DNA from 3 places in the Shewanella sp. 2_MG-2023 genome. Region 1 is predicted to be linked to each of the others. Evidence: predicted binding sites of a transcription regulator. Region 1 holds the regulator's gene; each other region holds the start of a gene.
The links. Region 1 encodes ArgR, which controls arginine synthesis, uptake and breakdown. Its sites were predicted from a motif close to ANTGAATANNTATTCANT; they were not measured.
Positions count from the first base shown of each region.

Region 2: argC (N-acetyl-gamma-glutamyl-phosphate reductase) is a predicted target of ArgR. The motif match lies at 5,317-5,334, and genes of this name have one in related genera.
Region 3: argA (amino-acid N-acetyltransferase) is a predicted target of ArgR. The motif match lies at 6,009-6,026, and genes of this name have one in related genera.

Region 1 is NZ_JAUOSO010000006.1:218,668-229,263, forward strand. It holds gene Q4600_RS08515 (efflux RND transporter periplasmic adaptor subunit) at 1-1,001, opposite strand, end outside; gene Q4600_RS08520 (thiol-disulfide oxidoreductase DCC family protein) at 1,150-1,539, shown strand; gene Q4600_RS08525 (SDR family NAD(P)-dependent oxidoreductase) at 1,629-2,459, shown strand; gene Q4600_RS21175 (pentapeptide repeat-containing protein) at 2,498-2,650, shown strand; gene mdh (malate dehydrogenase) at 2,765-3,700, opposite strand; gene argR (transcriptional regulator ArgR) at 4,017-4,487, shown strand; gene Q4600_RS08540 (Dyp-type peroxidase) at 4,595-5,533, opposite strand; gene Q4600_RS08545 (ABC transporter ATP-binding protein) at 5,642-6,670, opposite strand; gene Q4600_RS08550 (iron ABC transporter permease) at 6,672-8,303, opposite strand; gene Q4600_RS08555 (Fe(3+) ABC transporter substrate-binding protein) at 8,357-9,376, opposite strand; gene Q4600_RS08560 (ferredoxin--NADP reductase) at 9,628-10,377, opposite strand; gene Q4600_RS08565 (DUF5610 domain-containing protein) at 10,418-10,596, opposite strand, start outside.
Region 2 is NZ_JAUOSO010000018.1:90,064-100,659, forward strand. It holds gene argH (argininosuccinate lyase) at 1-1,015, opposite strand, end outside; gene Q4600_RS17145 (argininosuccinate synthase) at 1,111-2,331, opposite strand; gene Q4600_RS17150 (ornithine carbamoyltransferase) at 2,399-3,304, opposite strand; gene argB (acetylglutamate kinase) at 3,318-4,100, opposite strand; gene argC (N-acetyl-gamma-glutamyl-phosphate reductase) at 4,115-5,095, opposite strand; gene argE (acetylornithine deacetylase) at 5,357-6,508, shown strand; gene ppc (phosphoenolpyruvate carboxylase) at 6,648-9,296, shown strand; gene Q4600_RS17175 (DUF1439 domain-containing protein) at 9,296-9,832, shown strand; gene Q4600_RS17180 (LPP20 family lipoprotein) at 10,068-10,523, opposite strand.
Region 3 is NZ_JAUOSO010000017.1:33,157-43,752, reverse strand. It holds gene rph (ribonuclease PH) at 1-21, shown strand, start outside; gene pyrE (orotate phosphoribosyltransferase) at 130-771, shown strand; gene folE (GTP cyclohydrolase I FolE) at 867-1,520, opposite strand; gene slmA (nucleoid occlusion factor SlmA) at 1,803-2,396, opposite strand; gene dut (dUTP diphosphatase) at 2,431-2,889, opposite strand; gene coaBC (bifunctional phosphopantothenoylcysteine decarboxylase/phosphopantothenate--cysteine ligase CoaBC) at 2,886-4,079, opposite strand; gene radC (DNA repair protein RadC) at 4,262-4,939, shown strand; gene rpmB (50S ribosomal protein L28) at 5,062-5,298, shown strand; gene rpmG (50S ribosomal protein L33) at 5,305-5,478, shown strand; gene argA (amino-acid N-acetyltransferase) at 6,102-7,421, shown strand; gene Q4600_RS16425 (PH domain-containing protein) at 7,538-8,059, shown strand; gene rarD (EamA family transporter RarD) at 8,062-8,958, opposite strand; gene Q4600_RS16415 (thioesterase family protein) at 9,133-9,597, opposite strand; gene recQ (DNA helicase RecQ) at 10,066-10,596, shown strand, end outside.

The DNA.
Region 1 (10,596 bases):
TTTAAACCTGTCATTAATCGAGTGCCTTGTAATGTCACAGCCACTTTTTTAATCCGCTTCTCTTCTGGTAACCAAACAAATACGAAAGTATCTTGGTTTTCTTTAACCATTGCACCAGCTGGAATTTTGGGGTGAGCATCGGCCGTTCTCGCGGGCAGTTTAACTTTCACCTGCGCTGACATCCCGGGAAGTACATTAAGTTCATCTGGCATAGGTAAAGTAAGAATGATGGTGTAACTGCTGGTCGTTGGATCTGCAACCGTGTTTAGCTCTTTGAGTTTTGCCGCATACCAGTGATCGCGACTATCAAATTTCACTTCGATATTATTGATATCTTGTAAGCTCTTATCTGATTTTTGTAGAAATCCAATAAACTGTTCGGGTAACTGAAAGCTAATATCTGCTGCGGACTCAGTGCGGATCCCCATCACCTCTTCTTGCATTTGCACAAACTCAAACTCACGCTTCATCCGCTTAGAAATCACCCCTTGATAGGGTGCGATTAAATTAGTGTACGTCACGTCAGCTTTAGCTTTATCCAACGCTGCTTGGGCAATAGTGTAATCACTCTTTGCTTGGTCATAATCATTACGAGATACAACACCTTGCTCAACCAAGGACTCATTACGCTCAAAAAGTACTTTAGCCAATTCAAACTGCGCTTGGGCGACGGCTAATTGCTGCTGGTATATATCACTATCCAGTGTCGCCAAAATATCACCCGCTTTGACAGGATCACCGGGTCTCACCAATATTTGGGCTATTTCACCTGACACACGAAAAGATAAAGCCGCTTTTTCAGATGCTTTAACTTCTCCTGGCAAAAAACGCTCACGGTATTCTGTGCCGATATCGACTTGTTCCACTTTGACAGGTCTTGGAATGCTAGAAACACTAGTGGCTTCATCGCTGCTTGCAGCGGAGGCGGAAAAAGTAAAAAGACAGGAGAACGTCGTGGAGGTTATGAGTAAAAAAGAAGCAAACTGGTTGAGTTTCTTCATATTTTGTTCCATCAAAAAGTGAGCAATTAACTCGATAGTAACACTCAATACCTTGGCATTAAAGGTGCGCTGATACTCATAAGAGATCTATTGTGTGACATTGAGCGTACCCATAATGACTATTAATAAATCTGAAAGAGGTCTCACAATGGAATTAAGGATTTTTTACGATAGCGCGTGCCCATTGTGCAGTAATGAAATGGAGCAACTTAAAAAGTATGACCGCTTGCATAAAATTGAACTGGCGGATCTAAATCAGCAGGGTTTTGAGCAAAAGTATCCTCATATTGATTTAAGTGTGGCTAATAAGATATTACATGCTGAAACCAACACGGGTGAAATCCTTACAGGCTTAGATGTGACAGCTAAAGCGTGGGCTTTAACCGGCAAGCACAAATGGATACAGTTACTCAGGTTGCCTTGTGTCAAGCCTTTTGCAGATATCGCTTATCGAGGTTTTGCTAAAAATCGCTATAAAATTTCTTACTTATTAACAGGTCAACAGCGCTGTGAAACAGGCAGCTGCAACCTAAAATGAATCAATCAAGTTACTTGAATCCATCGAGTAACTTGAATACATCGAGTAAGCAGACTCAATCGATTAATAAAGCAACCTAGGTGGTGTCAATGCTCAACAGCACTCAATCAGCCATCATCATTGGCGCATCATCAGGTATTGCAAGCGCCATTGTTGATCAATTAATTGCAAATAATGACATCGAACAAATCATTACTGTCAGTCAAAGTACCCAATACCAAGCTACTGTGACTGATGCGATTAAGAATAAGGTTAATCTGCAGCATATGGTTTCAGATTATACAGCTGAAAGCATAGCAAAAATTTGCGATTCCTTAGCCCCAATCAAAGGCCATATCGTTAACGTGTTTATCTGTAATGGTAGGTTACACAATCAAGTTGATAAGCAAGCCAACGGCAGCTCTACTGCTGAGGTTCAATCCCTGACAAGTTCAAAAGACACAACATCGAGCCCATTACTTGCGCCAGAAAAGCGCTTAGAAGAGATTAATCCAGAATCGATGCAGGCACTATTCCATTCAAACACCATAGTGCCGATGATGTGGCTGCAACAACTGACTACATTGCTTAAAGGCAAACAGCCTTGCATCATAACGGTATTAAGCGCCAGAGTGGGCAGTATCAGTGATAATCATTTAGGCGGCTGGTATAGCTATCGAGCATCGAAAGCGGCATTAAATATGCTAATCAAAACCACTGCAATTGAATATGGCCGCAGAGCTAAAAACGTCAAACTGATTGCGTTTCATCCTGGTACCACAGACACTGATTTGTCAAAACCATTTCAACACAACGTACCCGAAGGAAAACTGTTCACAACTGAATTTGTCGCACAGCAATTACTGACGATTCATCAAGGGTTATCATTCAATCGTGAAGCGGAATTTCTAGACTGGCAAGGTAAAACAGTGCCTTGGTAAACAATACTTTGATAAACGGTACCTTGGTAAACAATACTTTGATAAACAGTAGCTTGATAAACAGTAGCTTGATAAACAGTAACTTGATAAACAGTAACTTGATAAACAGTAGCTTGATAAACAGTAGCTTGATAAACAGTAGCTTGATAAACAGTAGCTTGATAAACAGTAGCTTGATAAAGGTACCTTGATAAAACTCTGTGACGCCAAGAGCATGATGGTACTTTTACTAAAAATTCAATCATCAAACAGGCACAAAAAAGCGAAGCATTACGCTTCGCTTTTTAAGTCAATAAGCGAAATGCTTATTTAACGAATTCAACACCTAGATTGATATCGCCTTTTAGAGTATCAAGCATTGCATCACGAGCATTGGCTTCAAACGCGCTAACTTCGCCGTATGGAAGAACTTTTTCAACGCCGTTTTTGCCTAGTACTACAGGCTGTGCGAAGAATTCAGCATGTTCACTGCCGCCATCTACGTATGCACACTCAACAACGTTTGCTTCACCTTGAAGACCACGTACTAATGATAGACCGAAACGACATGCCGCTTGACCCATTGAAAGTGTCGCACTACCGCCACCCGCTTTAGCTTCAACAACTTCAGTACCCGCATTCTGGATACGTGTAGTAAGTGCTGCAACTTCTTCATCAGTAAAGCTTACGCCTTCAACCTGTGAAAGAAGTGGAAGAATAGTCACACCACTGTGGCCGCCAATAACGTTAATGTTTACATCAGCAACGTTTAGACCTTTAAGGTCAGCAATGAAAGTTTCAGAACGGATAACATCCAGTGTAGTAACACCGAATAAACGATTCTTATCGTAAACACCTGCTTTTTTAAGTACTTCAGCAGCAATTGCAACCGTAGTGTTCACTGGGTTAGTGATCACACCAATTAATGCTTTAGGGCAAGTCGCTGCCACTTTTTCAATCAAGTTACGAACGATACCCGCGTTGATGTTGAAAAGATCTGAACGATCCATACCTGGCTTACGTGCAACACCAGCAGAGATTAACACAACATCAGCGTCAACTAATGCAGGCGTTGGATCTTCGCCAGCAAAACCAGTTACTTCAACGTCTGTTGGGATGTGGCTTAAATCGACAGCAACACCTGGAGTAACAGGAGCAATGTCATAAAGAGACAACTTTGAGCCTGCAGGAAGTTGAGTTTTTAATAGTAAAGCTAGGGCCTGGCCAATACCGCCAGCAGCACCAAGTACAGCTACTTTCATAATTATCTCCAATAACGTTCTAGTGTATGACTTCTAAATGTATGATTCGCAGTTTGTGACATAGATCATATTTCTTGTGGCGTCACATTACTGCATCAGCGAGACAATTTCAATTATCCGTTAGTGGAGTAAGGTGAATTACTTATTCTATGATATGTATATAAATAATCACTGATTTAGCCATTTACACTGTAAAGTGAATTTTTATTCACCGATTTAGCTTATTTCTTGACTTGTGACGTTTATCTATTCAAAATGAACCCGTTTTGTGAATATATTGTATTCATTTTAATTATTACTATAAGACGAAAAAAATATGCCAGCGACCAAGAATCAGGATGAACTCGTTAGAACGTTTAAGTCGATACTAAAGGAAGAGCGCTTTGGTAGCCAAAGTGAGATAGTTAACGCGCTGCAAGCAGAAGGTTTTGGCAATATCAACCAGTCAAAAGTTTCACGTATGCTAAGCAAGTTCGGGGCCGTACGTACTCGAAATGCTAAACAAGAAATGGTGTACTGTTTACCTGCAGAATTAGGTGTTCCTACCGCAGGTAGCCCAGTAAAAAACCTCGTCCTCGACGTTGACCATAACCAAGCAATGATTGTGGTTCGCACCAGCCCTGGCGCTGCACAGTTAATCGCTCGCTTATTGGACTCAATAGGTAAGCCTGAGGGGATTTTAGGAACGATTGCTGGAGATGACACTATTTTCATTTGTCCAGCTAGCATCAAGACTATTGACGATACACTGGAAACGGTTAAGTCACTGTTTAATTACAGCGAGTAATTAAACGATATCGGCGAACTAACCGATGTAAGACGGGAAGTCAGCCAATAAAAAAGCAATGCCATCGCATTGCTTTTTTTGTGTCTAATAGCTAACAACTAAACAGGTTAGTCATTAGCAAACTGAGCTAAGAAATCTAATGAAGGGGCGAAAAAAGATGAGCCCGTTAATGCTTTAGTGAATTGCATTAAATGATCATGGTTACCATGGCCATCACCGTGCACCATACTGCGAAGCATTTCTTCAAAATGAGTTGGCTTGCTACAAGTCGAGATAAACATTAACCCTTGCTCTCTTAATGAACCAAACGGCATGCTTTGACGTAGGATTTCCATTGACTTACCATCAGCGTCTTTTAAGTTAACGCGTTTAATATGGCTGGTTAATGGCTTATCTTCAGAAGCATATTCAATATCATCTTGCTTTGTTCGGCCGATAATATCTTCTTGTTTCTTCTGTGGTAGGCGATTCCACTTACTTAAATTATGAGCATATTTTTGCACATGCACATAACTGCCGCCTTTAAATTGATTATCTTCATCAGCGACTAGCGCAACTTCTTGGCGACTACGCCCTTTCGGGTTTTCAGTGCCGTCAACAAAGCCTGTTAAATCACGGCTATCCATGAAACGGAAACCACGTTCTTCTTCAATTAGCTCAACCAAACCTTCAAACATTTGGCTAATTTCATTGGCAACTAAATGCAAAATATCATAACGATCACAGCGGATATGCATGAATAAATCGTACTCAATGGCAGGAGCATCACGATTCCCCTCTTGCATCGCTGGGAATGGACGCAATTGAGCTGGACGCTGTTCACCATAAATAGTGTCCCAATAGTTAGCACCAATAGCGACAAAACCATTAAAGGCACTGTCTGCATATTGATCTGATAACTCATAAATATATTGGGCTACATTGGCTAAACAAGGACGCAGTTGAGCTTCAACGCCGTCATTTGCATTAAACATCAAGTAGACGCTATGCAAATTTCCTTCAGCACAAACTCCTAACTGTTCGCGAGGCATATTCTGTGTTTCCATGTTGGAATCAACCACCTTTGACAATAATAAGATGCTAATATTGTAAGGTAGTTGAGCAATTTATTCCTTATGCTCTATACGATAATTAACCAATTTAGACTTAGGTCACTAAAATATCACTAAAGGGTGTGCCGATATGGATAAATTCACTTTCTGACCAAGCTTCAATGCAGTTAATTGACTTCTCACTTCGAGCGTTTGTAACCCTACTTTAACCCAATAATGACAAATTGTACCCAGAAAACGCCTTTCGACAATTTCACCATGCCCTTGAGATGCTGGTTGTAAATCAATTTGTTGCGGTCGTAGCAGTAATTCACCTTGGCTATTAAGCGCGAGGTTTAACGTTTTAGTACTCTCAATTAACCCTAAAACCGAAGAGACCTGAGTTGGGCTTTTAACCGTAACAGTTAAATAGTTGCCCTCGCCTAAAAACTCAGCCACATAACGCTCAATAGGTTCAGCATATAGCTCTTCAGCTAACCCATGCTGAACAATGCCGCCTTCTTTAAATAAAGCTAACTTATCAGCAAATACAAATGCTTCATCTTTACTGTGAGTAACAAATACTGCGCTAACGTTACGCTGCTTAAGGATTTGCCTAATTTCTAACATCATTTCGCTACGTACTTGCGAATCAATATTTGAAAAAGGCTCATCGAGTAATAGCAGTTCTGGCTGATAAGCCAGCGCGCGGGCAATCGACACTCGTTGTTGCTGGCCACCCGATAATTCATGAGGGTATCGCTTACCTAACCCTTCAAGTTTAACCAGTTGCAACATATCTTCTAGGCGTTCACTGCGTTCTTTTGCAGTTAAGTCTTTTACTCCAAAAAGAATATTGTCGCTCACGGTTAAGTGTGGGAATAACGCATAGTCTTGAAATATCATTCCAATGCCGCGATTTTCACTCGGGACAAACACACCGTCAGCACTTAGCGACTGACCATTGATAGCAATACTGCCTTCACTAATGGCTTGCAGTCCGGCAATCGCGCGAAGCAATGTCGTTTTACCGCAACCACTGGGGCCCAAAAGAGCCACGATTTCACCTTGTTCTAAAGTCAGATTTAATCCTTTGAGAATCACCTGTCCTTGGTAGTCACTTTTTACATTTTGAATGGTCAATGTGGACATATCAGCTCTCTTGCTCCAATGAACGGTTTAGGTAAATCAACGGGATAAGCCCAACAATTACAATCACAATAGCAGCTAAAGCACCATGTTCGAGTTGCTCATCTGAAACGAATTGAAAAACATGGGTCGCAAGGTTTTCAAATCCAATAGGACGTAGTAATAATGCCGCAGGAAGTTCTTTCATGCTTTCGATAAAGACCAGTAACGCGCCAGCAAATATACCTTTACGCAGTAAAGGTAAGTGCACGCGCCATAATAACTGTCGTGGCTTTTGCCCCATGGTAATACTGGCCATATCTAATGAAGGCGATATGCGTTTATAGCTGTTTTCAATACTCCCGATTGAAATCGCCACAAAGCGAACACAGAAAGCAAAAATCAACGCAAACACACTGCCGGTAAATAGCAGGCCTGGTCCACGGGCATCAAAATAGTCATAAATATCATTAATCGCGAAATCAAGATAGGTTAATGGCACTAACACACCGATAGCTAATACGGTGCCAGGGATCGCGTAACCTGTGCTGCTTAACCGAGAAGGTAAAATGTCACTTTTACGCGGGCTCACTCGCCTAATAAACATCATCAGTAAGGCTAAAACAACGCAGATAAAGCTCACAACAGCGGCAATGTATAAGCTATTAAAACTGTATTGCCAAAAACGACTGTTCCAGCTTTCATCGAAATAGTCGATGGCATAACCCGCAAGCACCATAAATGGCAGTAAAAAAGCCAACACAATAAGTAAACTGCAATAGCCAAAAGACACCCAAGCTTTAACGCCTTTAAGGTGATAGCGATCAGACTCAGTTAACCTTGATTGTTTTTGGAATAACTCTTGTTTACGACGGGCAAAACGCTCAAAACCCACCATAGCGAATATGACCAATAGCATGATTGCTGATAATTTTGCTGCCGCTGAAAGGCTGCCATACCCTAGCCAAGTATCGTATACAGCAGTGGTAAGTGTTGGCACAGCAAAGTAGCTTACAGTGGCAAAATCAGCAGCCGTTTCCATGGCAACTAATGCCATGCCAACGGCTAGCGCAGGCCTTGCCATCGGTAAACCTAATCGCCAGAAACTTTGCCAAGGACTACAGCCCATAATACGTGAGGCGTGCAATAAGCTCGAAGATTGCTCCATAAAAGCGGTGCGAGCCAGCAAATAGATATACGGGAATAACACCAATGACAGCATGATAGCTGCACCAGTTAAAGTACGAATATCAGGGAAATAGTAATCTTGAGGGGAGGTCCAGCCAAACACTTGCCTTAACATGCGCTGCACGGGGCCTGCATAGTCAAGCATGTCGGTATAAACATACGCAACAATATAAGCGGGCATTGCTAGGGGCAGTAATAATGCCCATTGAAAATATCGACGAGCAGGAAAGTCACACCTCGCCACTAACCAAGCAGCAGGAACAGCAATGACTAAAGAACCGAGACAAACCTGCAACATGAGCAACAGGCTGTTACTGATATAGGTTGGAAGTACGGTATCAATTAAATGACTAAAAACAGCTTCGTCAGGGAATGTTGCTTGTACTAAAAGTGCAAAAAGCGGCAATATTAATATTACCGCAATCGCATAACCAGCGAGCGACCAGCTTCTGGTTAAGCCTAAGATCATAAATACTTTCCAGTCAGTGCCGCATGATTATCATGCGGCGTAATAAAGCATCCTTACAGATCAAATTTTACTTCATCAAGTAGCTTCACTGCTGCTTGATGGTTTTCTGCTAGCTTAAAGATTGGAAGACTATCAGCTTTGAAGTCACCCCAAGAGGCTACCATTTCAGAAGGCTTCACATCCGCTTTAACCGGATACTCCATATTCACTTCTGCGTAAGATTTTTGAGCTACATCAGACGATAAAAACTCCATTAATTTTATCGCATTATCTTTGTTTGGTGCAAACTTAGCGAGTGCCATACCTGAAACATTGATGTGAGAACCACGGTTTTGCTGATTTGGGAAATTGATATATACCGCTTCAGCCCAGCTCTTTTGCTTAGGATCTGACATCATTTTACCGAAGTAGTAGCTGTTACCGATAGCAATATCACATAAACCTTCTTTCACCGCTTTAACTTGTGCTCGGTCATTTCCTTGTGGCTTACGCGCTAAATTGGCTTTAACACCTTCAAGCCAAGTTTTAGTTTCAGCTTCGCCGTGATGAGCGATCATTGATGCAACTAATGCGATGTTATAAGGGTGTTTGAAGCTACGCGTACAAATTTTCCCTCTGTACTCTTCAGAGGCTAAATCTTCATAACTTAGATCAAGCTTACCGACACGGTCTTTAGAAGAATAAACATTACGAACACGCATAGTCAGCGCATACCAGTCATTTTCTGGTGAGCGATATTGCTCAGGAATATTGTTGTTAAGCGTGTCACTGTTAACATCAACAACTAAGTCTTTTTCGACCAATTCCATAAGGCGCGAAAAATCAGAGGTGAGTACAACGTCAGCAGGAGAAAGACGACCTTCACGAGCAATACGCTCTGCAATACCATCTTTAGCGAATACGACATTGACGTTAATGCCTGTATCCTGGGTGAATTTTTCTAAAATCGGCTCAACAAGAAAAGCTTGTCGGTATGAATAAACAGTAAGATCTTCAGCTGCTGTAGCAGTCATTGATCCCATTGATGACACAGTAGCTAAACCTAACAATGCTAGACTTTTAAACGACTTCATTCCAAATTCTCCTTGGCGTTGCATAACTCACTTCACCTTGTCACAAATATATATGTAACAAAATAGTGAGTGATTGCTTATGGAAATGATAATAATTATCAGTTGCGAAAGGATAATAGATCGCTGCTAAAGGAGCAAGTGTTGTTTATGAATCCATCTTTGAATACCAAGGGGATTTATGTATTTATAAGCAATAAATCATATCCCAAGAGCTGCATAAATTAGATGTCATACAGCTTGTTCAAGGCAGATTACCAATATTTTTCAACGGTGATTTGGCCAGGGGCTCGACGTAAGTTCTTCACTAAACCTTTTTCAATTAATGCTGTTTGCGCATCGGTAATCATTCCAGGATTGCCACAAATCATCACCTGAGAATTATCTTGATTAAGCGCAACTCCAGCTGTCTGTTCAAGAATACCGCTTTGTAATCCATCAGGAATTCGACATGACAAACCACCGCTATATGCTTCGCGGGTGACTAACGGAATAAATATGAATTGGGTTGGGTATTTAGCTTTTAATGCTTCTAACTGTGGTAAATAGGCTAAGTCTTCAATCAAGCGAACACCATACACTAGCACCACTTTATCAAATCGCTGCCAAGGTTCTGCTGTTTCCATCATAGAAATAAATGGCCCAACAGCTGTACCTGTCGCTAAAAACCATAGATGCGGCCCTTGTAAGGCGCCGGTGGGAATTTCATCTAAAGTCATAAAGCCAGCCGCCTTGGTGCTCACTTCAATTGTGTCACCAATACTCAGTGCTTGAAGATCTGGGGAAAGCTGTCCGTCTTCTACAGCAACAGCCAACACTTCGATATAGTCTTTCCCTGGTGGGTTGACCACTGAATAGGCACGCGCAATACGTTTCTCATCACGAATTTGACTCAGCTTGATAAACTGTCCTGCAATAAATGGTTCTACATCTGCTTTGATGCGTAGCGAGAATAACTTCTCATTCCATTCAATACGTTCAATGACGGTACCCGTTGTCCACATAAGCTATTCCTTGAATCTTAGATGAAGAAATCGATTGTATTCATTCAACTTGCGGCGGTGCTGTATTTTGTTTAAAGGTTTCAAGCCCTGCCTGAATTAAACTATAGGTTTGTTCGACCCCTGCTGCAATGTCACCTTCAAGTACTTTCAAACCCGATAATATCTCGGTTGCCTCTTTAAAGCCTTGATCGATAGCACCAGAAATTTTGTCCATAAAAG
Region 2 (10,596 bases), on a different contig from region 1:
GACAGATAGACCAGCTATCCATCACATCGAATAAGCCTTCTTTATCTTCCTGCATGTCTTTGTTATAAGCCAAAGGTAATGCTTTCATGGTGGTTAAAATGCCCATTAAGCTGCCATAAACACGGCCAGTTTTACCTCTAATAAGCTCAAGTGCATCAGGGTTTTTCTTTTGTGGCATTAATGATGAACCAGATGTCACTTCATCATCTAAATCAATAAAACCCGCTTCACCGCTGTTAAAGAAAATTAAATCTTCAGCCATACGGCTTAAGTGCATCATGCTGATAGATGCATCACTGCATAACTCAATCACATGGTCGCGATCTGATACGGTATCAAGGCTATTTAATGTTGGCGTCGCAAACCCGAGAGATTCAGCAATGGCATGTCTATCCATAGGATAAGCTGTACCAGCTAATGCGCCTGAACCTAAAGGACACGTGTCAGCACGCTTTAATGCATCTTCTAAACGACTAATATCACGTTCAAACATTTCTACATAAGCTAAACACCAGTGACCAAATAATACTGGCTGAGCTCTTTGTAAATGGGTGTAACCTGGCATAACAGCATCTATTTCACGTGCAGCAAGGTCAATTAATGCACCTCTAAGCTTTTGCAGCAGCGCAAGTGATTGCTCACCCTCTTTTCTACACCATAGCTTTAAATCTGTCGCCACTTGGTCATTACGAGAGCGTCCTGTGTGCAGTTTTTTACCTAAATCGCCCACTTTAGCAATCAAAGATTGTTCCACAAAACTATGAATATCTTCAGCACCTGAAGCAATAATGGCTTCTGGCTTATCAGCAACTTCAGCAAGTAGCTCGTTTAATGCTGCATGTAATTGCTCACATTCCTGTTGGGTTAAAATACCCACTGAAGTAATCGCCGTAGCCCAAGCAATCGAGCCGACAATATCTTCTTCAATTAAACGATAATCTACTGGCAGTGAGTCATTAAATAACTTAAATAATGCGCTGCTTTCTTGACTGAATCTTCCGCCCCATAACGCCATGTCGATACCCTCTTTAAATTCTTTAATTCAATTACATTAATCTGACAAAAACGGGGCTTATATCAGCCCCGTTTGTTTACTCTTAACAGTTGAGCTTATTTGCTGTTAAGTGCTCTGATACGGCTTGATAAAGAATAAAGGCGAATAAAGCCTTCAGCATCTTTTTGGTCGTAAACATTATCGTCACCAAACGTCGCAAACTCTTCTGAATATAAGCTATTTGGAGAACGCTTTTTAACAACACTTGCTTGACCTTTGTAAAGCTTAACCACAACTTCACCGTTAACCAGCCCAGCTAATGCTTCTGACGCAGCAATCAATGAATTACACAGCGGTGTAAACCAACGACCGTCATAGACCAAATGAGCCATTTGAGCGCCAACCTGTTCACGCCACTCACGACTTGTTTTATCAAGCACTAACTCTTCAATGGCACGAAGGCCAGCAAACATCACAGTGCCGCCTGGCGTTTCATAACAACCACGAGACTTCATGCCAACCAAACGGTTCTCAGTAATGTCGATACGGCCTACACCATGTGCGGCAGCAAGTTCGTTTAACTGCATTAATGCTGCGTATGGAGATAAAGCCACACCGTCAACATGAGTCACACGGCCATTTTCAATGTTTAACGCAACATACTCTGGCGTATTCGGTGCATCTTCTGGTGCAACCGTCATGGTCCACACTTCTTTGCTTGGCTCGTTCCATGGGTCTTCTAGCTCGCCACCTTCATGCGAGATATGCCAAGCATTAGCATCACGACTATAGATTTTGGTCGCCGAAGCTGTGGTTTCAATGTTTCTTTCAGCTAAGTAATCTAATAAATCTTCACGGCTCACCATTGACCACTCACGCCAAGGTGCAATGACTTTTAAATCTGGAGCAAGCGCAGCAAAACAGCCTTCAAAACGAACTTGGTCATTACCTTTACCAGTACAACCATGACAAACTGCATCAGCACCCACTTTACGAGCCACTTCGACTTGTGCTTTAGCAATAATAGGACGCGCCATTGACGTTCCTAGTAAATAAGTCCCTTCGTAAATTGCGCCCGTTGCAATCGTTGGGTAGATGTAATCAGCCACCAGCTCTTCTTTTAAGTCGACGATATAACATTCAGAAGCACCAGACTCGATAGCTTTTTCATGCAAACCTTCAAGCTCTTCTGCCCCCTGACCGACATCAGCACAAAATGCGATAATTTCGCAGTTATCGTAGGTCTCCTTCAACCATGGGATAATGGCTGAGGTATCTAAACCACCTGAATACGCTAATACAACTTTCTTAATACTGGTTTGTGTTTCAATTGACATCTTTAATTTTTCCTAACATAAACTGTGTAAAGTAGGTTCGCTTTTAGCCAACCAACGAAATTTTCAATTAACCCAACAAGGTCACTAGCACTGCATTTTGCGCATGCATTCTATTTTCAGCTTGTTGCAGAATGAGTGAGCCTTCACCATCAACCACTTCCGCAGTTGCTTCTACTTCTCTGTATGCTGGTAAACAATGCATAAAGAAGTTAGCGCCCACTTTTGTCATCAGCCCAATGTTTACTTGGTATGGTTTAAATTTAGCTTCAATCTCTGCCATTGAAGTGTCATCACCCATAGAGATCCAAGTATCAGTATAAATCGCATCTTGCGGCCCCATTTCATTAACGTCTGAGGTCAAAATAAGCTGACCGCCATGTTTAGCCGCTAATGCTTGAACTTCACAAACTACTTGGCCATCAGGGAAATGCCCTGGAGGACACACGACTGTCATCGTCGCGCCCAGAATCGCTGCGCCATACATCAAAGAGTGAGTGACATTATTACCATCACCTAAGTAAGCGAGTTTTACTTTGCTTACATCATCAAACTTTTCAGATAAGGTCAGAAAATCAGCTAAACCTTGGCACGGGTGGTATAAGTTACATAAGGCATTAATAACAGGAACTGAAGCATGTTCGGCTAAGCCCGCAATGGTAGTATGCGAAAAGGTTCTCGCGACTATCGCGTCTGCCCAACAAGAAATATTAGTCGCAAAATCTGAAACAGGTTCACGTTTACCTAATGCGCCATTTTGCTGATCAAGATAAACAGCATGGCCACCGAGTTTATTAATACCAATGTCAAAGCTAACGCGGGTTCGCAGCGAAGGTTTTTCAAACAGCATTACGACACTTTTGCCTGCTAATGCTTGGTTGTAATCTGCTGGATTAGCTTTAATTTTTTTCGCTAACGCTAATAAATCGAGCAGTTCTGTTTGCGACAGATCTTTTATTGATAGTAAATGTTCCATGAGTGTTGTACTCCTATGGCTTAATTTGGGTGCCAACGGACTGTCCGTTCGTTAAGGCAATTAATTGTTGAGGTTGTTTCCAAGATGCAACTTGCACTGGTTTACCCATCCACTGAGCAACTTCTAATGCCGCTTCTACTTTGACCTTCATTCCTTTTTCTATCACGCCTTGCTGAACTAAATCTGAAATCTGTTGTTGATTTAGCTCAGTAATTAACTCTTTATTGCCATCTAATACACCTGGTACATCAGATAACAGCACTAATTGACCTTCAACTAATTTGGCAAGTGCTGTCGCAGCTTGATCTGCATTGACATTGAGCATTTCACCTTGCGAAGAGACAGCAATCGAGCTACAAATCGGCAGCCAGCCCTGTGATAGTAAATAATTTAAATAACTAGGGTCGTTCGGGGATACTTCACCTACTAAGCCTAGGTTTTCATTTTTTATTGATGCATGAACAGTATTACCGTCCGCTAAACTCATACCCACTGAAACAATGCCAGCCTCAATGGCTGCAGCTTGTAATAACTTGTTAGCTGTTCCAGCTAGTGCACCAACAACAATTGGGATTTGATCGGCAGGTGTTACCCGTAAGCCATCAAGCTTAATCGTTTCTTTTCCGTTTGCAGTTAATTGCTCATCCACCAAGCAACCACCACCATGAACAAAAATAACCTTTTGCTTCTGTGACATCATTTCTGCGACAACAGACATTAACTCTGCCATGCCTGAAGCTGATTGTAATAATGCGCCGCCCACTTTAAGCACAATAACAGGCTTGTTATTTGACATATTGTTACTTCCTGTTAAAGACCAAAGTGAATTTTAATGCACTGTAAGCCTTGGCTAGCAGCACCTTTCATTAAGTTATCGATTGCACTGGCAACCACAAGGTAATTGCTTTGCGGATCATATTTCCAACCGACGATACAATTGGGTGTGTTAACGACATCATCAACTTTAGGAAATTGATTATGCTTCACACTGACTAACGGGCAATCGTCATAGATTTGATATGCTGCAGCAATATCAGCTTCGGTTGTCCCTTTGGCTAATTGCACAGTAATCGTAGCTAAAATCCCACGTTTAAAATTACCTAAATGCGGCGTAAAAATAACTTCTTGCCCTAATTGCGTGGCAATTTCAGGTTGATGCCTATGACCTAAAACGCCATATGGCGTTAAGCTCACCTCACAAAAACTGGTATGCAACTGTGCTTTTCTGCCCGCGCCAGTCACACCACTGACGGCATTAATCACTGGATATGCGTCAGTTAACATTGGTTTTAAAGGTTTAAGCGCCGTTAATGATGCTGTTGGATAACAACCAGGAACCGCAATCATTTTACTTTGTGCAATTTGCTCATGATTCCATTCAGCTAAACCGTAAACCGCATCAGCGAGTACAGCAGCTTGTGTGTGCTCAAAGCCATACCATTTAGGGTACTGCTCAACATCAGCAAAACGATACGCACCACTTAAATCAAATACCGCTAAGCCCTGTTGATAAAAGAAAGCAGCAAGTTCTAAGCTAACAGAATGTTCAGTGGCAAGTACCACAGCATCAGCTTGCTCGACAATGGTCTGTTTTTCAGCAGCAGATAATGGAGACAAAGGAATTTGAATATGTTGATAAGTCGGATACAAGTCCGCAAGTAAACGACCTTTATCAAGACTGTTCTCTGACACGTACAAGCCTTGAATTGATAATGACGCGTCAGCATCAATAAGAGCGGTGATTTGTGCGCCGGTATAACCACTTGCACCAATAATTGCGATATTTTTCATTATTTTGTCGTCTTTAAGTAAGTAAAATGTTGAAGATGAATCAATACGTGAGCAGGGCGCTCGAGAATAAAACTATCGTCGAAGATAGTTTACCTTGGGATCTGTTACAGTGAGTTGAATCGCAATTAAATACATATCTATAATTCTTAAATCGTTATCAAGTTATGGTGAATACCTTAGCTGTTTGCTAGACTAACACAAATTATTACTTATGCAATAATAATGAATACATATTTTATTGCGATAGCTAAAAAGGTTCCTATGAATTCATTGCCAGAACTAAAAGATGCTTTTAAAAAGCTGATTGCACTACCATCTATTAGTGCATTAGAAGCAGAACAGGATATGAGTAACCATGCAGTTATTGAACTTCTGCAATCTTGGTTTTCAGAGATGGGTTTTGACTGCACGGTACATACTGTTGCTGACAGTCGTGGTAAGCAAAATTTGGTCGCGACCATTGGTTCAGGTAAAGGTGGGTTATTGCTGGCTGGACACACTGATACAGTACCTTTCGATGAAGGCCGATGGAGTCAAAGCCCATTTGAGCTAACCGAAAAAGATAATCGCTGGTATGGGTTAGGTACCTGCGATATGAAAGGTTTTTTTGCACTCATTATGGAAGCACTCAAAAGCATACCTTTGCATGAGTTAAAACGTCCGCTACATATTTTTGCAAGCGCCGATGAAGAAACAACGATGAATGGTGCTAAAGCATTTGCGGATGCTAAAAGTATTGCGCCTGACTACGCCATCATTGGGGAGCCCACCAGTTTAAAACCGGTATATATGCATAAAGGGCATTTAGCTCAAGGGATCCGAGTGATTGGCCGCAGCGGCCATTCTTCTGATCCTGCTCGTGGTTTAAACGCCATCGAAATCATGCATCAAGTGGTTGGCCAACTAATGAAGCTTAAACAGCATTTAAGTGAGAATTATCGCGAAGATGCTTTTAGTGTGCCTTATCCAACCATGAATTTTGGTCATATACATGGTGGTGATGCCGCCAACCGTATATGTGGTTGCTGCGATTTACACTTAGATATTCGCCCTCTTCCTGGGATGGAATTAGCCGATTTAGAATTAATGGTGATTAACTATTTATCTGAAATTAATAAGCAGTATCCAGGCAGTATCGAAATATCGACTTTATATCCTGGTTCTGAGTCATTCGCTGGCAAAGTTGATAGCTACTGGACAGAGTTAGTCGCTGAAATATCTAACACTCAAGCTGAAGTCGTCAATTATGCCACCGAAGCACCCTATATTAAACAGCTTGGCTGTCAAACTTTGGTGATGGGACCAGGCAGTATTAATCAAGCCCACCAGCCAGATGAATACATTGGCTTAGAGTATTTAACGCCAACTGTTGAGTTAATGAAAAAGCTTATTTATCAGGCTTGTATTAAATAGTTGTGATGAACATCAGCGTTAATCGATTATGTATTTTAATTAATAGAAGAAGCCATTGACCGATACCCTCGCACCTCGCTATTGTGCTAGCTAAAGTCTGATATTGTAACGGCTAATTAAGTTAACTTATGGAGTAATTATGGCAGAGCAAACCGCCGACATGTACGCTTCTTTGCGTTCGAATGTGAGTAGCTTAGGGCAGATTCTGGGTGATACGATGCGTGATCACCTTGGCGAAGCATTTCTCGAAAAAGTAGAGCAAATCCGTATTCTTGCAAAAGAGTCCCGCCAAGGCGACGCTGACTCAAGACAGCAAATGCTCACTTTATTGAATTCCTTACCAGACGAAGAACTGGTTCCTTTTGCGAAAGCCTTTAACCAATTCTTAAATCTAGCCAATATTGCAGAACAATTTCACACCATAAGCCGTAACTGTGACGAGCTAGTTTGTGTGCCCGACCCAGTAGAGCAGTTGCTTGGAAGAATGCTTAATAGTAATGCCAATGAACAAGATGTTATCAATTGCTTAAAGACACTTGATATTGATTTGGTGTTAACCGCGCATCCAACAGAAATCTCCCGCCGAACATTAATTCAAAAGTATTCGGCCGTTGTCGATTGCCTAACTGAGCAAGAAAATAAGCAATTAACAGAGCGAGAAAGAAATCAATCTCATTTAAGATTACGTCAATTGATTGCCCAAATTTGGCATACCAATGAAATTCGTAATGAGCGACCAACACCTGTCGATGAAGCTCGCTGGGGGTTAAGCACTATTGAAGCTTCTCTATGGCAGGCAGTACCTGACTTTTTACGCCAATTAAATGATCACGTAGAAGCTAAAACAGGTCAACAAATTCCAGCAGATATTTGCCCTGTTAGATTCTCAAGTTGGATGGGTGGCGATAGAGATGGTAACCCATTTGTCACCTCCGTCGTGACTGAGGAAGTCCTTTTACGGAACCGCCATGCAGCGGCAAGATTATATTTAAAGGATGTAGTTTCATTGGTTAATGAACTCTCCATGGAAGATGCCAACGCTGAGTTAATGGCACTCGTTCCAAACAGTAAAGAGCCATACCGCGATGTATTAAGGCACCTACGTCATAAACTCCGTAACACGATTGACTACCTAAATGCGCGCCTTGAAGGCCATCAAGTCGACGTAAACTATAATGATTTGGTATGGGAACTAGATGATTTAAAACAGCCACTTGAATTGCTTTATCGCAGTTTGTCAGAGTCAGGCATGCGTTTAATAGCCAATGGCTTATTACTCGATATGTTGCGCCGTTTAGCCTGTTTTGGCATTCATATGCTGCGACTAGACATTCGCCAAGATGCCGAACGTCATAGCGATGTCATCGCTGAGCTAACTCGCTACTTAGGCATGGGTGATTATGACCATTGGGACGAAAATGAAAAACAAGCCTTCTTGCTCAGAGAGCTCACCAGTCGTCGCCCATTGATCCCTTCTGCTTGGCAGCCTTCTGCTGACGTTCAAGAAGTCATTAAAACGTGTCAGCTAGTCGCAACTCAACCAGCTACGGCACTGGGCTCGTACGTTATCTCAATGGCGAGTAAACCTTCTGACGTGCTAGCTGTATTATTGCTATTAAAAGAAACGGGCTGCCAGCATCCAATGCGTGTAGTGCCATTGTTTGAAACATTAAGCGATTTAAACACTGCCGCTGACTGTATGACAAAATTACTCGATATTGATTGGTACCGTGGTTACACCAAAGGTATGCAAGAAGTAATGATTGGTTATTCAGACTCAGCGAAAGATGCTGGTGTCATGGCAGCAGCTTGGGCGCAATACCATGCTCAGGAACAACTCGTCGCTGTGTGTAAAAAAGCTGACGTTAAACTAATGCTTTTCCATGGCCGCGGTGGCTCTATTGGTCGTGGCGGCGGGCCAGCTCACAAAGCAATTTTGTCTCAACCTCCGGGCTCAGTTGACGGTCGTATCCGAGTTACTGAACAAGGTGAGATGATCCGCTTTAAATTCGGCTTACCCAAAGTTGCCGTACAAAGTTTAGCGCTTTACACATCAGCTGTAATGGAGGCGACTTTATTACCTCCTCCAGAGCCAAAACAAGAATGGCGTGATTGCATGCAGCGTATTGCGGATGACTCAGTTAAAGCTTATCGCGGAATCGTTCGTGAGGAGCCTGATTTTGTGGCTTACTTCAGAGCTGCAACCCCTGAAGTGGAGCTAGGTAAACTGCCTCTTGGTAGCCGACCAGCTAAAAGAAGAGTTGATGGCGGGATTGAAAGCCTTCGCGCTATTCCTTGGATATTCGCATGGTCACAAAACCGATTGATGTTACCTGCTTGGCTTGGCTCTGGCGAGGCATTAACTGCGGCAAATGAGCGTGGTGAAACTGAGCTTTTAAAAGAAATGGAACAACAATGGCCATTCTTTGAAACCCGCATATCAATGCTAGAAATGGTTTATATGAAAGCAGAGCCTAACCTAGCACGATACTATGAAAGCACGCTGGTCCCAGAAGATTTACATCATTTAGGTAAAAAGCTCCGTACGAGTCTACAATTAGGTACTGAAGCAGTATTATCTTTAACGGAATCAGAAGAGTTAATGTCGCATACTCCGTGGAATAGAGAGTCAGTTAAGCTTCGTAACCCTTACATTGACCCGCTAAACTTTTTACAAGCAGAACTGCTAAGCCGTACTCGTAATGAAGAACAAGCTTCAAAGCAAGTGGAGTTAGCACTAATGCTCACCATTGCTGGTGTAGCAGCAGGAATGAGAAACACAGGATAATGACATTGTTCAAAACAATACTAATCTGTTGCATGTTGTTACTGACTGGCTGTGCTAGTCAGTACAGTATCACTGAGTCGGAAGTAGAAGATTATCTTAATAATGAAATGCATTATGAGGTCTCTCAAGGTAATCAAATCTTCGGATTACAACTTAAGCTCAATGATATGGAAGTAGAATTAGGTCATAAACCAAATACTATTTCTGTTACTGCATTAACTGAGATGGGGGTAAAAAATCCCTTTAAGTCAATCTCAGCAGATATGGAAATCACTTTTGAAGCAGAGCCATGGTATGACGTAGAAAGTAAAAGCATCTTTCTAAAGAAGCTCGACTTGGTTAGCGTTAAATCTGAGCCTGCAGATATTGAACAGATGCTTAAACCGATTACGCCACAATTAATGATATTTTTGCGAACGTTTTTGGAATCACAGCCCGTCTATGTGCTCGACACCAATGACTCCAATCAAGCACTAATGGCTTCGATGACTAAAGCCATTGAAGTACAAAAAGGTAAAATCGTGATTAAGTTCTAACATTTTAATTTGAACTAACCTACGTTATTTTAAAAGCGCCAACTGGCGCTTTTTTATGTCAGTAATCCCATAAAGGAAGAGAAAACCATGTTAAAAATGAGCAACTAAGTGACAAAGTACACCTGCAACTAAAACGCCGGTAACATGAAAACTCAAAGTAAGCAGCTAAGTTCTATTAACAAAACATCGTCTACTTTCAATAAAAACTAGCCACATTAATCAAAGATCGAAAGGATTAAAAGTTTTTGACCGGCTCAACCACCAAGGTGCTAGTGTGCACAGGGTTTTCTGACTGCATATACAAATCTCGCACTAGCTTAAAATCTAGCTCCAATTCGGTGACATAAAAGCCGTCTATCGGATAAGTCTTGACCACTTTGGCTCCCTTGATCACACCAGAAACTTTAATCTTGGTGGCGATATTATTCAGCGAATGACCTTGTATTGCTGTTTGCGAATTAAGCTGCAGTCCGTAGACCTGTTCGGCTAATTCTCTATATGCCAAGATTTTTGACGCTTCCATAGCCATTAAAATCTGCTCTGAACGCATTTCTGCAGGTTGCTTCTCAATAGGTGCATAACCTACAGCATTTAAAACAGGAAAATCAGTTGGCTGATATTGCGCTGGTTGACTATTTAAAGCTTCACAACCACTTAATATAAACCAAGTCATAAGAAGTATTATTTTCATATTAATTACCAATAGAATATTTCATAAATAAATCAAAAAAACAAATAGAATATACTTAACCCGTGAATTAAAC
Region 3 (10,596 bases), on a different contig from region 1:
CAAAAAGCGGCATTAAGCTAAAACGTATTTGATTAAGGGGCTCTGTTAATAAGAGCCCCTTTTTTTAAGCTTTATTTAGACTTAGTCATCATTAAATAAAAAAATAGATAACAGTGTTAAGGAGATAATGTGAAAGCATATCAACGTGAGTTTATTGAATTCGCTCTTGAGCGTCAGGTATTACGCTTTGGTGAGTTCACCTTAAAATCAGGCCGTACTAGCCCTTACTTTTTCAATGCTGGTTTATTTAACACGGGTCGTGATTTAGCGCGTTTAGGTCGTTTTTATGCTGCTGCATTGGTTGATTCTGGTATCGACTACGATTTAGTGTTTGGTCCTGCTTATAAAGGTATCCCGATTGCGACAACTACCGTTGTGGCTTTATGTGATCATCACGATGTGGATGTGCCTTACTGCTTTAACCGTAAAGAAGCGAAAACCCATGGCGAAGGCGGCTCATTAGTGGGTAGCGAGCTAGCGGGTAAAATCATGTTAGTGGATGATGTGATCACCGCAGGTACAGCGATTCGTGAGTCTATGGAAATCATTGCTGCACAGGATGCAAGCTTAGCGGGTGTGTTAATTGCACTTGATAGACAAGAAAAAGGTAAAGGCGAGTTGTCAGCGATTCAAGAAGTTGAGCGCGACTTTGGCTGTGACATCGTATCTATCGTTAAGCTGTCTGACTTGATTAGCTACTTATCTGAAAAACCAGGTATGGAAAAAGAGCTAGCGTCAGTGAGTGCTTACCGCGAGCAATACGGTATTTAATCCGTCTTCACTATAAGCTAAAAGCAAAAGCCAGTCATATGACTGGCTTTTTTGATTCTGTCGTTTGGCAATGCTGCCCATTTATACCGAGCAAATTAGCACTTAGATTGGTGTAAAAACTCAGCGCGGGTAGCAGGGTTTGATTTAAAAATCCCGCCTAATGCAGTGGTGGTGGTTGAGCTAGTTGAGTCCATCACGCCGCGAGATTTAACGCAGTAATGTACAGCATCCATTTTTACCGCCACATCTTTGGTTTCAAGCAAGGTTTGCAGGGCAACCAGCACTTGCTGAGTCAGCCTTTCTTGTACTTGTGGGCGCTGGGCAAAGAAACGCACAATGCGGTTAATCTTCGACAGGCCAATAATTTTGGTACGTGGCAAATAAGCGACAGTAGCGTAACCATCAATGGTTACTAAATGGTGTTCACAGGTGCTGGTGAGGCTAATATCTTGTACTCGCACCATTTCATCAACGCCCATCTTGTTATCGATGACGGTGATTTTAGGGAAGTTTTGATAATCAAGACCAGAGAATATCTCATCAACATACATCTTTGCGATTCGACGTGGTGTGTCCATTAAGCTGTCATCTGATAAGTCTAACGCCATTAGGGTTAGCACTTCTTTCATGTGATGCTCAATTTTCTCTTTACGCACTTCAGGAGTATGAGTTTGCGGCAGCATCGGGGTTTCAAGCCCTTGCTCAGTTAGTGCTGCTTTAACTTTTATTGCTGCGTCACTTAATGCCATCTTATCCTCCAACCACAATGGTCAAACTTATTACTGAGTGTATGTTATAAATCGTCTTAGTGCTGAGTTAGAGCAAATAGCCCAGTAAGCATAAGGGACGGGGATAATAACGTGATTTGAGTCAAATTAATATTATTGAAATAAAAAAAGCCGACCTTTTTAGTCAAGTACTTGGTGTTTGATGATTTTTTACAGAGCCAATTTGTTGAGCGGTAGCTATTTAGAATAAAAAACGCACTCAGTTGAGTGCGTTTGATTGGTGGTTTTCAGTCACTTGTTAGCTTAGCTACGTAATAATTGTTGCTGCACAAACTGCCACTGTTCATCGAAGTGTTCTGTCGGCTTTTGCTTAAACTCACTGCGCACGAACTGAGCTATTCTGCCTTCTGCGATAGCTAAAAGCAGATTGGCTAAAATGGCTTCGTCTAAGTTAAAACCATGGCCTTCACGTAGTGTTTTCTCACGTAATATTTGCTTGATTTGTGTTTCAATTTTGGCAAATAACCCGCTGACACGGCTACGTAAACGTTCATTTTCACCTAATAGCGCATCGCCATTCAGTACCCGTGAAATACCCGGGTTACGTTCTGAAAAAACCAACAGTAACTGCAAGACTAACTCACAGCGTTTCATGGTGTCCTTTTCTTCATCCATGATGATATTAAGTCGAGACAAAATTGCATCTTCGATGAATTCTATTAGACCTTCAAACATTCTTGCTTTACTTGGAAAGTGGCGATAAAGCGCCGCTTCAGAAACACCAACTTCCGCGGCTAATTTAGCTGTGGTTATCCGTTGGCCAGGGCTGGTTTCCAGCATGTGCGCAAGACATTGTAAAATGTGCTCACGACGATTTATTTTTGGGCTAGCCGCCATTTGTTATTCCTAGGCTTGTGACTACTTGTAAAGGTTACTTGGTACCTGAGTGACCAAATCCGCCTTCACCACGATCTGAGGTATCAAACTCATCGACTAAGGTAAATTGTGCTTGTACTACGGGGACAAAAACGAGCTGTGCTAATCGATCTCCAATTTCTAAGGTAAATGGCTTATCACTGCGGTTCCAGCAAGAAACCATTAATGGACCTTGGTAATCTGAATCAATTAAGCCGACTAAGTTACCTAACACGATGCCGTGCTTATGGCCTAACCCTGAGCGCGGTAAAATGACAGCCGCTAAGCTTGGATCTGCCACATGCACTGCAATCCCTGTAGGGATTAATACTGTCTTACCAGGCTCTATCACCATGGTGGTATCAATCATGGCGCGTAGGTCCATGCCAGCGCTGCCAGGTGTGGCATAGCTTGGTAATGGAAACTCACTGCCGATGCGTGAGTCGAGTAATTTGAGTTCTACAGGTGTTTTCATGATGTTTTTATTTTTGTCGCTATCAGAGTAAGTAATTGTTTTGCCAACGTCAGTTTATCGGTTGCAGGCAGTTGTTGACTACCGTCTTGCCAAAAAACATGTAATGCATTGGCGTCGGCATTAAATCCAAGACCTGCTATTGATACGTCGTTAGCGGCAATTAAGTCCAACTTTTTACGTTCAAGCTTTCCGCGTGCATATTCTTCTACGTTATCGGTCTCAGCAGCAAAACCTACAGTAAAAGGTCGTTTAGTCAGCGCGGAAACGCTGGCTAAGATATCAGGGTTGCGCACAAGCGCAAGCTGCATATTCTCTGATGACTTTTTAATTTTTGACTCGGCCACTTCTGCGATTCGATAATCTGCGACTGCAGCGCAACCGATAAAAATATCTTGGTTATCGACATTATCCATCACGGCATCAAGCATATCTTGTGCTGATTCAACATTAATTCTTGTCACACCTAGCGGGGTGGCTAAGTTAACTGGCCCTGTCACTAAGGTGACTTCTGCGCCCATTTGGGTGGCTGCAGTGGCTAATGCGAAGCCCATTTTGCCAGAGCTATGGTTTGAAATATAACGCACAGGGTCAATAGGCTCGCGGGTTGGGCCAGCTGTTAACAAGAGTTTATGTCCGGTTAACGGTTTAGGGCCAAAGAACTGCACTAATTGTTCGGCAATCGCTAGTGGTTCTTGCATACGGCCAGGGCCGACTTCACCACAAGCTTGATCGCCACTTGCAGGGCCCCAAACTGTGATGCCTTTGCGAGCGACATTAGCAAGGTTTTCTTGAGTGGCTTGATTGCGATACATCTGTTGATTCATCGCAGGGCATACAATTACAGGTGCTTCAGTGGCTAAGCAGGTTGTGGTTAACAGCTCATCTGCCATGCCTGCATTAATGCGGGCAATGAGGTTTGCGGTTGCTGGTGCGACAATTACGACGTCAGCCCAACGTGCTAGCTCAATGTGCCCCATTGCTGCTTCAGCTGCTGGATCAAGTAAATCAGAGGCTACAGGATGGCCTGACAAGGCTTGAATCGTCAGTGGAGTAATAAACTCCATTGCGCTTTGGCTCATGACCACACGGACATCAGCGCCGCGCTCTTTAAGGCGACGAATTAAATCAGCGCTTTTGTACGCTGCAATACCGCCACCAATTCCTAATAGGACATTTTTATTTGTCAGCATGTTGTGCTTAATCCTGCTATTCACTTTATTGCCGCTACGATATCACAATCCGATTAATGGGGGATGATCCGAATTTAAAAATTTAGACCATACTCTTTAGTCGCAAGTGGCCATAAAAGGTCGTAAAGAAAAGAGTTAACTCGTTAACCTAGATTATAGAAGCAATAAACAAGGGAGTGTTTATGGCAATTAAAGATTGGCCAGAGGGAGAAGGACCGAGAGATAAACTATTAAAGCACGGTGCAGGGCATTTATCTGATGCAGAGTTATTGGCGGTATTACTGCGTAATGGTTTAGCGGGACATAATGCGGTTGATTTGGCCCGAGGGATGATCAGCCAGTTTGGTGGATTAAGGCCATTATTTGCAGCGCCAAAATCACAAGTGTGCAAATTGGCGGGTATTGGGCCAGTAAAATATGCTCAATTACAGGCTGCATCCGAGATTTCGAAGCGAATTTTTGAAGAAAATATGCATCGAGGGCAAATTTTAATAAATCCTGATTTAACTCGGGACTATTTAATGAGACAATTAGCAGACCGATCCTATGAAGTGTTCGCATTATTATTGTTGGATAGCCAACATAGAGTGATTCAGTTCGTAGAATTATTCCGCGGAACGATTAATTCGGCATCAGTTTATCCACGTGAAGTGGTGAGCTTAGTGCTGGAGAAAAAGGCTGCGGCAGTCATAGTGTGTCACAATCACCCGTCTGGCATTGCAGAGCCAAGTCAGGCAGATCGGCAAATTACTGACAGATTAAAAAAAGCCCTCTCAACTATCGATGTTTCTCTATTAGATCATATGGTTGTAGGCGATCAAGAGATAGTATCCTTCGCTGAACGCGGGTGGATATTATAAACAATGCTTGATCTTAGTTTTGTTATCGTGTATAAAATGCGCCCTCTTTGTGCCTCGGGCGACGGCCACACGAGGCACATAAATGCTCGAGCGTTTTAAAATTGTTTTTGGAGAAGATTGACATGTCAAGAGTATGCCAAGTTACTGGCAAGAAGCCTATGGTTGGTAACAACCGTTCGCACGCTAAAAATTCGACTCGTCGTCGTTTTTTACCTAACCTACAAAACCACCGTTTTTGGTTAGAAGAAGAAAAACGCTTCGTGCAACTACGTGTATCTACTAAAGGTATCCGTATCATCGACAAAAAAGGTATTGAAGTTGTAGTTAAAGAACTTCGTGCCCGCGGCGAGAAGGTATAATAGAAAATGGCTAAATCTAAAGGTAATCGTGAGAAGATCAAATTAGTATCTAGTGCTAAAACTGGTCACTTCTACACTACTGAAAAAAATAAGCGTAACATGCCTGAAAAAATGGAAATCAAGAAATTTGATCCAGTTATTCGTCAGCACGTTATGTACAAAGAAGCTAAAATCAAGTAATTGATTCGCATCTTTTAAAAAGCCCCTTTATTGGGGCTTTTTTTTGGCCTTTTTTCAGTTAACCAGCCCTAGCTTTTATTTGTATAAGTACGCTCTCGCTTTATCAAAACTTTAGTCAGCGTCACTGAAACTCACCTTTAAAACTAGCAAGATATCTTTACAGCCGTTGAATTTACTAATCCAAGTTTGGTAGTCATTCTGTCATCTTATGGGACTAGGCTGCCGATTAAGTGGCTGATGTCTTCTGTTTCACCACAATAGCCTGATTAAAATGACCTAGCAGCGCACAGGTTGACTAGAGTCATAAATCATACGGTGTGCCCTTCGTTTGAATAGTGTGTGCAAAAATGTGTTAACACTGACGAATGGTCGCCTTATTCTGTTGCTATTGTTGATGTGTTTAAACAAAGCAAATGCGACTTGTTTGAATAGAGTGGAGATGATTGAGCAGTAAATTGTTAGCCGTAATCAATAAGTATTCACTCATAAAAGAATAAAAAGTCTTAACTAGACCAATATAATGCTTTTAAAGTGAATTTAAATGCAATATTATTGATTAATTATATTGTTGGCGAATTCGCTAATGAAACCGATTAGTTTACTTGTTAGGGGTTAATGTGCCTTTGAGAACCACAGAACTTGTTGATGGCTTCCGTCATTCTGCGCCGTATGTCAACGTACATAGGGGTAAAACCTTTGTTGTCATGTTAGGCGGTGAAGCGCTATTACATAACCAGTTCCGCAGTATTTTAAACGATGTTGCGCTGCTGCATTCATTAGGCATTAAAGTGGTACTGGTGTATGGCGCTAGGCCGCAGATTGATGCAGCGCTTCATGACGCAAACATTGAACCGAGTTATCACAACGGCGTTCGTATTACTGATGAAGACTCGCTAAAGGTCATTAAACAAGTCGCGGGTGCAGTGCAGTTTGATATTACCGCTCGGTTATCAATGAGCCTTGGTAATACGCCGATGCAAAATGCGCAAATCAACTTAGTCAGTGGCAACTTTGTTATCGCACAGCCTCTAGGTATCGATGATGGTGTAGATTTTTGCCTAACGGGTAAAGTGCGCCGTATTGATACCCAAGGGCTTGAGCGTCAGTTGAATAACAACTGTATTGTGTTGATGGGCCCTATGGCGGTCTCAGTGACTGGTGAGTGCTTTAACTTAACAGCGGAAGAGGTTGCCACCAAAGTTGCGATAAAACTGAAAGCAGACAAGATTATCGGCTTTAGTAGCACCCACGGTATTTTAGATCAAGCAGGTGAAGTGATTGCTGAGCTGATGCCAAATGGTGCGCAAACTATTTGGGATGAAATGAACCAAGCAGGGCAAGCTTGTGTGGGCACAATGGCGTTCTTAAAGGCCAGTATTGATGCTTGTAGAAACGGGGTGCCACGTTGCCACTTAGTTAGTTTTTTAGAAGATGGTACTTTGCTGCAAGAGCTGTTCTCTCGTGAAGGTATTGGCACCCAGATTGTTACTGAAAGTGCTGAACGTTTAAGGCGGGCTAACATTGGCGATATCGGTGGGGTATTGGATTTAATCCGCCCATTAGAAGAGCAAGGTATTTTGGTGCGTCGGTCACGTGAGCAACTTGAAATGGAAATTGAACAGTTCATGCTGATTGAGCGTGACAGTTTAGTGATTGGTTGTGCGGCTTTGTATCCTTTTGAAGAAGACAATGCTGGTGAGTTTGCATGTTTAGTGGTGCATCCTGATTATCGTGATGCGGATCGTGGCAGCGTGTTATTGAATAACATTATTGGTCAGGCGAGAGTGCGCGGTTATTCACGCTTATTTGCATTAACCACGCGTAGTATTCATTGGTTCTTAGAACATGGCTTTAATATCGTTGAAGTTGATGCTTTGCCGAATGTGAAAAAACAACTTTATAACTTTCAGCGTAAGTCTAAAATTTTAGCGTTAGATTTATAAACCTAACAAATTTGACGTAATAAATGCCACTTCATGGTCATACATGGGTGGCATTTTTGTTATGCTCGACAAAACTATCAGCTCGCTATTAGCACTTATAAGCCTTTGGAAAAATGATGAATATTGAACTTGCAGGACTCTCTAGTAATGCCATGGCGAATTTTATTGGCTTGTTAATTGGCCTAGTGCTGTTAACGATACTGCTCAAAGTAAAAAAATTGCCGAGTGCGGCGTTTTATTCAAGCTTAGGGATTATTATTGCAGTTTTCGCTTTGTTTTCGGTCACCATGTATCAATCGAGCCAGGCAAGGGTATCGGTAAGTCAGTCGGGTGCTGTTGAGGTGAATATTCCATTATATGGTCAACACTTTGAGGCGGGCGAGGTGGATTTGCAGCAAGCGCAGTTAATAAACCTATCACAAGCGCCTCAATTCACCCCTAGTAGACGAACTAATGGATTGGGTCTGACTGGATACTCTTTAGGTTGGTTTACGCTTAAAAACGGCGATAAAGCCTTAGTATCGGTAACAACTAATGAAGGTGTGCTGCTTGTGCCAACTGACAAAGGGTATTCGCTATTATTGTCAGTGGAAAATCCGCAAGCAGCAATGGCTAGCATCACTGCGTTGCTAGATTAAGATTAAGTCTGCTTTAAACGTCGTCTGCGTTGCAGTGCCATGTCAGTGGTAAAGATCAGCAGTGCACTCCAAATAAAGCCGAAGGTAATGCCTTTTTCAATATCAAAGGGTTCGTTGTATAAAAATATCGCCAGCACAAACATGATACTTGGGCCGATATATTGGAAGAAGCCCAGCATGGATAATGGAATACGCATCGCAGCCCCTGCAAAACACAGGAGTGGCACTGTAGTGACAATACCGGCAGCGATAAGGGTTAAGTTCATCGTCAGATCATTGGTAAAGATGTTTGCTGTTGCCGTATCTAATGTCAGCATTAAATAGCCTAACGCCACCGGCAACAAAATCGCAGTTTCAACCAGCAAACCGGTTTTTGCATCAATGTTGACCTTTTTACGCAATAAGCCATAAAAACCAAAAGAACAGGCTAAAGCCAGCGATACCAGTGGAATTGAACCAAACGAGATAAGTTGGATCAGCACTCCAATACTGGCAAGCGCCACTGCCACCCATTGCAGTTTTCTAAGTCGCTCAGATAAGAACACCATGCCAAGTAACACATTGAATAATGGATTAATAAAATAGCCTAAGCTTGCATCTAGCATGTGGTCATTATTAATCGCCCAAATAAAAATCAGCCAGTTAACAGCAATCAGTACCGAGGTTACGGTTAACACCAGCAGTTGTTTGGGCTGTTTCAGAACGAGTTTCAGGCGCGAAAATCCACCGATAAACTGCATTAAGATAATGATAAAGAAAAATGACCACACAACACGGTGAGCCAAAGTTTCAAATGCAGACACATCGCTTAATAATTTAAAATAAAGCGGCGCAATTCCCCAAAGGAAATAGGCACAAATGGCAAGGGCAATGCCTTTACGGTGTTCAAGATCTTGCATGGAAACCAACTGCGCGGAAATAAAGAAAGGGCGATTGTAGGTTGCTCGGGATGATCACTCAAGTTATTAGCGTAATCATTTATTTCATGATGTCTCTCAGGTACGTGATGAACTAGTGCAATATTACCCAAGTTCATCATATTAGCGCCTAGTTCCTTATATTAAACCATCACATTAGCCGACCATATAAGTGCCCGTGCCAAATGCTAAATGGGTGCCTTCTTCGTTATGCAGTTCCATACGGCATACTGAAACGCGGTTTCCTGAGCGAATAACACAACCTGTGCCTGTGAATACTTCACCGCGACCAGGGCGTAAAAAGTCTACACGCATGTCGATGGTACCTAAGGTGGTTAAGCGTTTTTCTAATTGCTCTATTGTCCAATCTTCTCGACTTGAAACTAACCCAGCAAATGCGGTTAACCCGCCAACCACATCGAGCAAGGTGGCTGTGACACCGCCATGGAGAATATTTTGATGTATATTGCCGATGAGTTCAGGCTTCATTCGAATGACAACCTCAACACCTTCAGTGTCGTAGCGTTTAATATCTAATCCTAAAAGATTATGAAATGGCACATGCTTATCAAAAATTTCAGCCACTTGTTTTAGGGCATTTAATTGAACTTCCGTGGTCATAGTTAGCCTTTTTATTGTTATTTTATCTGTAAAAACATGCTTTTAATTAGCTAGGGTCTATTGAACTTTTCTGGTTGAATTTTGTTCGAAATAAAAGCGTTTTAATCGAGGCGGATGAATTGATGCCTAGTCATCTAAGCAAAATTTATCCAACAAAGAGTAAAACGCTTTTAGTCGAACCCTTCGGGCAGCGTTTGTTGGTTATTTTTACTGCGGTATCGACTTATTATGTAGAATAACTACACTACAAAGTCTCTGCCTTGCGACCTTGATGCATAGAATGGCCAACAACTCGCTGCAAAAACAACCTTGAAAGATCAATAGACCCTAGAGTATTTAATCTAACTTAATTAGCTTTATAAAATCAATGATGCATATTTGAGCAGTTAAAGCTGGCTTAATCATATTGAGTCGAGACATCTGCACTGCAGTGCTTTAAAATGATGCTTCTTATCTGCAGCCCAATAGATGGATAGCCCTATTTCCAGTTCAAGCTCAAGCCAAGCGATAGATCAAATCGACATTGCCCCCGCTGATTCTCAACATGAGTCGCAGGATGTGCTTGGGCATCACTTACAACAAATTTTTGGTTACCGTGATTTTCGCGAAGGGCAACGGGAGATTATTGAGCAGACATTAAGTGGGCAAGACACCTTGGTGATTATGCCTACGGGTGGCGGCAAGAGTATGTGCTACCAGCTGCCAGCATTAATTCTTCCGGGTTTAACTGTTGTTGTTTCTCCTTTGATTTCCTTGATGAAAGATCAAGTTGATAGCTTAACGCAATCGGGCGTTGCAGCCGCTTATTTGAACTCTTCTCTTCCGCGCGATGAAACCGTGGCTATTTTACGTCGGCTGCATCAAGGCGAAATTAAATTACTCTATGTCTCTCCAGAGCGTTTATTAAGACCTGACTTTATCGAGCGCTTACATGAACTCAATGTGTCATTATTTGCTATTGATGAAGCGCATTGTATCAGCCAGTGGGGACATGACTTT